One region of the Colwellia sp. SU-HH01172 genome, then DNA from elsewhere that is predicted to be linked to it. Evidence: predicted binding sites of a transcription regulator. Region 1 holds the regulator's gene; the other holds the start of a gene.
What was found. The regulator FNR, encoded in region 1, switches genes on or off when oxygen is low (the NO sensors DNR and NnrR bind a similar motif). The targets are predictions, from matches to a motif close to TTGATCTAGATCAA.
Positions count from the first base shown of each region.

Region 2: AC27JP_RS03405 (adenosylcobalamin-dependent ribonucleoside-diphosphate reductase) is a predicted target of FNR. The motif match lies at 1,447-1,460, and genes of this name have one in related genera.

Region 1 covers NZ_BAAJMB010000004.1:263,676-265,884, forward strand. Annotated here, with positions in the region: gene uspE (universal stress protein UspE) at 1-884, opposite strand, end outside; gene fnr (fumarate/nitrate reduction transcriptional regulator Fnr) at 1,051-1,770, opposite strand; gene AC27JP_RS12620 (sulfite exporter TauE/SafE family protein) at 1,822-2,209, opposite strand, start outside.
Region 2 covers NZ_BAAJMB010000001.1:758,055-760,263, reverse strand. Annotated here, with positions in the region: gene AC27JP_RS03405 (adenosylcobalamin-dependent ribonucleoside-diphosphate reductase) at 1-1,305, opposite strand, end outside; gene AC27JP_RS03400 (methyl-accepting chemotaxis protein) at 1,747-2,209, opposite strand, start outside.

The DNA of each region.
Region 1 (2,209 bases):
ACATCGCAGTTTAGCCGATCAATAACATGCTCAGCGGTATTACCAATCAAGGCCGCAGATAATCCCGTTCGGCCTACGGTGCCTAGAATCACTAATTCAGCGTCCAAGTCATTAGCCAGGCTTTCAATAACGTCCTCTGGTAAACCTTCTTTGATATGAGTGTTTTCTTTACTTATATTAAATGCTTTAGCATGTTCAAACATGGCATTTTCATGATGCTTTAACATCGAACGATTATAATCGCTGGCATTAAATTCAGGAATTTCAATGGCGATGTTAACGGGTGTACCAGGGAAAGAATTAACTAAGTGTAAGTTAGCTTTCATTACTTTGGTTAACTGTTTGGCTTCGGCGGTAATTTTATCGTTTAGTGAGCGATGTTCTTCTTCATCACTACCAATATTGAGTGCCGCAACAATATTGCCGTTGTCTGGCCATAAATGTTCTTTCACCAGTAACACTGGACATGGGCATTTACGTAAAATATGCCAATCAGTCGGTGTGAAGATGACTGATTTTAGTTTATCGTGTTGATGCGTGCCCTTAATAACGATGTCGTAGCCATTTTTAAGCACTTGCTCAATGATTTGTTCAAAGGGGCGGTTATGCCAAATAACTTGGCAATCAATACTGAGTTCAGCAACATCAAGCTCTGAGATAATTGACTGTAACCATTGAGTTCTGTCGTTGATCACCGATTGACGCATAGCCTCTCGCTCATCGCTTGAAAGCATGGTGGTCATTTCATAAGAAAAATCATATATGGTCAAAAATGCTGTAATGCTAGCGCCTGTTTTACGGGCCAATTCTAGTGCACGCTCTAAAGCTTTTTGATCTTCTGTTGTTGGGTCAACAATAGCGAGTATTTTTTGATACTTTTCCATATCTAATTCCTTTATCAATTGTCTACTGTAACTATAACAATAGACCACTTTGAGTCAATAATAGTTGTTTTAAATCAAATTATTATCGTCTCTAAGATAAACAACAATTCACGCTAAGCATAGCGTGAATTGTTTCAATAAGGAAATTTAGAAAAGTAAGAAGGGGTTAAAGCGCTGCGCACTCGTTTAATTTATCAATATCTAAAATGGTGATGAGTTTGCCATCAACTTGGATCAAGCCATTTTTATGGAAACGATTAAGCAAACGGCTAATGGTTTCAACCGTTAAACCAATATAGTTGCCAATATCACTGCGAGTCATCGACAAACGAAACTCTGACGCCGATAAACCACGAGCATGGTAACGAGTACTTAAGGTACTAATAAACGTTGCTAATCGTTGTTCGGCATTTTTTCGGTTCAGCAAGGTTAGCATTTCTTGATCGCCACGAATTTCCGTACTCATCATGCGTAAAATTTGTTTTTTTAGTTTCGGCATGCTGTTAGATAAGGTATCAAGTGTGTTGTAAGGGATTTCACAGACCATAGAGGTTTCTAAAGCTTTGGCAAAGCTTGGATGTTCTGCATTGGCAATGGCATCAAAACCCAATAAGTCACCTGCTAAATGAAATCCGGTAATTTGCTCTTCACCTTGCTCGTTTACCGTGTAGGTTTTAAAGGTACCTGAACGGATGGCGTACAATGCATGCATAGGCTGGCCATCATTAAATATTTGCTCACCTTTATGAATAGGTCGCTTACGATCGATAATATTATCTAAGGTATCGAGTTCTTTATCGTTTAAAGAAAACGGTATGCATAGCTCACTAATGCTACAGTTTTGACAGTGAATATGTTGCTGACCTGTACACGATTTATTACTCATAATGACCTATAGTTCATTTGCATTTTAATGATGTGGATCATATTAGATGCGTTATAGATATGCAATAAGTATAGTATAAATACCGTATAAAATCACCAGAATAGCGGCGAGTTTTCTAAAGAGCGTATTGCTCAGTAGGGACTTAATACTGATAGTGCCCAGTGAGACAGAAAGTAATGCTGGCAGGGTACCTAGGCCAAAGAAAAACATAATTAAGGCGCCGTTAATAGTATTAGCGCTGGCTAATGCCCAGGTAAGAGTTGAGTATACCAAACCACAAGGCAACCAGCCCCATAATGCCCCTAAGGCAAATGCACTACGAGTATTTTTAATCGGAATAAACTTCTTGGTATTAGGGGAAATATGGCGCCATAGTTTTTTACCAATATGCTCGACATGGCTTAACCACATTAACCACTGTCCTAGATATAAACCGAGT
Region 2 (2,209 bases), on a different contig from region 1:
AAAGGCGATTGCTTCAGGACTATTGTACGGCATTTTTAGCATAGTTAACGCCGAGCCTAAGCCGAGATAGCCCATGCCATGGCGGCGTTTATTTTGAATTTCTAAACGTTGCTCTTCCAACGGCAAACCATTTATTTCTACTACGTTATCTAACATACGGGTGAAAACTTTGGTGACTTCCTTAAATTTTTCCCAATCAAATTCAGCTTGTGCCGAAAATGGCTGCTGAACAAATTTCACTAAGTTAATTGAGCCCAATAGGCAGGCGCCGTGTGGCGGTAATATTTGTTCACCACATGGGTTGCTGGCACGGAGCTTTTCACAAAACCAATTGTTATTCATTTCATTGGCGTGATCGATCAGTAAAAACCCAGGCTCTGCGTAATCAAAGGTGTTGCTCATAATCATATCCCAAAGTCGTTGCGCTGGCATACGGCTATAAATTTTACAAGCGATTTGCCCTTGCTCATTTAGGATATAATCATGACTTTTAATAAAATCAGTTTGATAGTGATTGTCTTTAAATAACACCACTGAGCTATCGGTTAAGTCGATATTGTCTGAGTCGACTTCTTTTTGAGTTAGTGGAAAATTTAACGGCCAGTCTTGGTTATTTTTAACGGCATTGATAAAGTCGTCACTGATCAACAACGATAAATTAAATTGCCGTAAACGGCCATCTTCACGTTTGGCTAAAATAAACTCTTTAACATCTGGATGAGAGATGTCGAACACGCCCATTTGTGCGCCGCGTCGACCGCCGGCTGAGCTAACGGTAAAACACATTTTGTCGTAAATATCCATAAACGACATTGGGCCTGATGTCGTTGCACCTGCACCGGCAACATAAGCGCCGCTAGGCCTTAACGTTGAAAACTCATAGCCAATGCCACAGCCGGCTTTTAAGGTTAACCCTGCTTGATGTACGCGGCTGAGAATACCTGTCATTGAATCTTCAATGGTGCCTGATACCGTGCAGTTAATGGTTGACGTTGCCGGTTTAAATTTTTCAGCGCCGGCATTGGAGATAATACGTCCAGCTGGATAAGCACCAGACTGCAACGCCCAAATAAACTTCTTTTGCCATTTTTGGCGGTCTTTAGTTTCTATTGCGGCTAATGCGCTGGCAATGCGCGTGAAGGTGTCAGTTACTGATGCTTCTTGGTTGTTACCATGGCGGTCTTTTAGTCGATACTTTTTATCCCAAATATCGTGCGAAGCGGCTTGTAAGGGTAAGCCGTAATTTAACGGCTCTGAGGCTTTTTTTGCAGAGGCATTTTTTGATTTTATTTCAAGCTCAGTCATAGTAGTTTCATATTTATTGTTAGTCGAAAAGAGTAACGATAATATAAAATTTTAAACTTCTCACAAGTAGGTTTTCTATATATTGCGATCTAAATCAATATTGAGCACAATATGTGGTGTTTTGGTTTTTTTAGCTTGAAAGTGATTTTAATCAATCGCAGAGCTGGGAATCTAAGTAATTAAACTCACTGACCAGGTCACTAAGTTACATTTATGATGTTTGGCACGAGGTTTTTGTATTGTTGGCCATGAAATGGCAATAAATAAGATAGTTGAGAAATGTGCTCTGAATATATTTCAGCGTGTTTATGTTCTTAAAAGTGTGTTAGTTGAATAGCTATTTTAAGCGGTATTGATAGTTAGCATTTAGAGCCCTTGATCTTTTAACGTTGAATTGACTATAAAAGATCAAAAGCTCGGGCTGTTATTGCTTTGCAATCATTACTTTTTGGGTGGCACGAAGGTACTGGCGACATTAGTAATGTCGTTGATACTGGTTGACAATATAGTCATTTCTTCAGTAACGATATCGGTTTGTGCCCAGGTTCGTTCAATCGCTTGTTGCACATCTTCGACATGCTCATTTATGGTTGTGGATGTGACGCTTTGTTGCTCAGTCGCGGTGGCTATTTGATTGGCAACATCAGTGACGTTTTGCACACGCTCAACAACATCAGCAATTTTTTGATTTGAGCTTTCGGCAATATCCACACAAAGCTGTGCTTCATCTTTGTTTTTCAACATTAAAGCAACCCATTGCTCTATCGTTTCTAACATCACGGATAGACGTTGGTGAATTTTTTCTGCGGAGTCTTGTGTGCGTGAAGATAAATTGCGCACTTCATCAGCAACAACGGCAAAGCCTCGTCCATGCTCGCCTGCGCGCGCGGCTTCAATCGCGGCA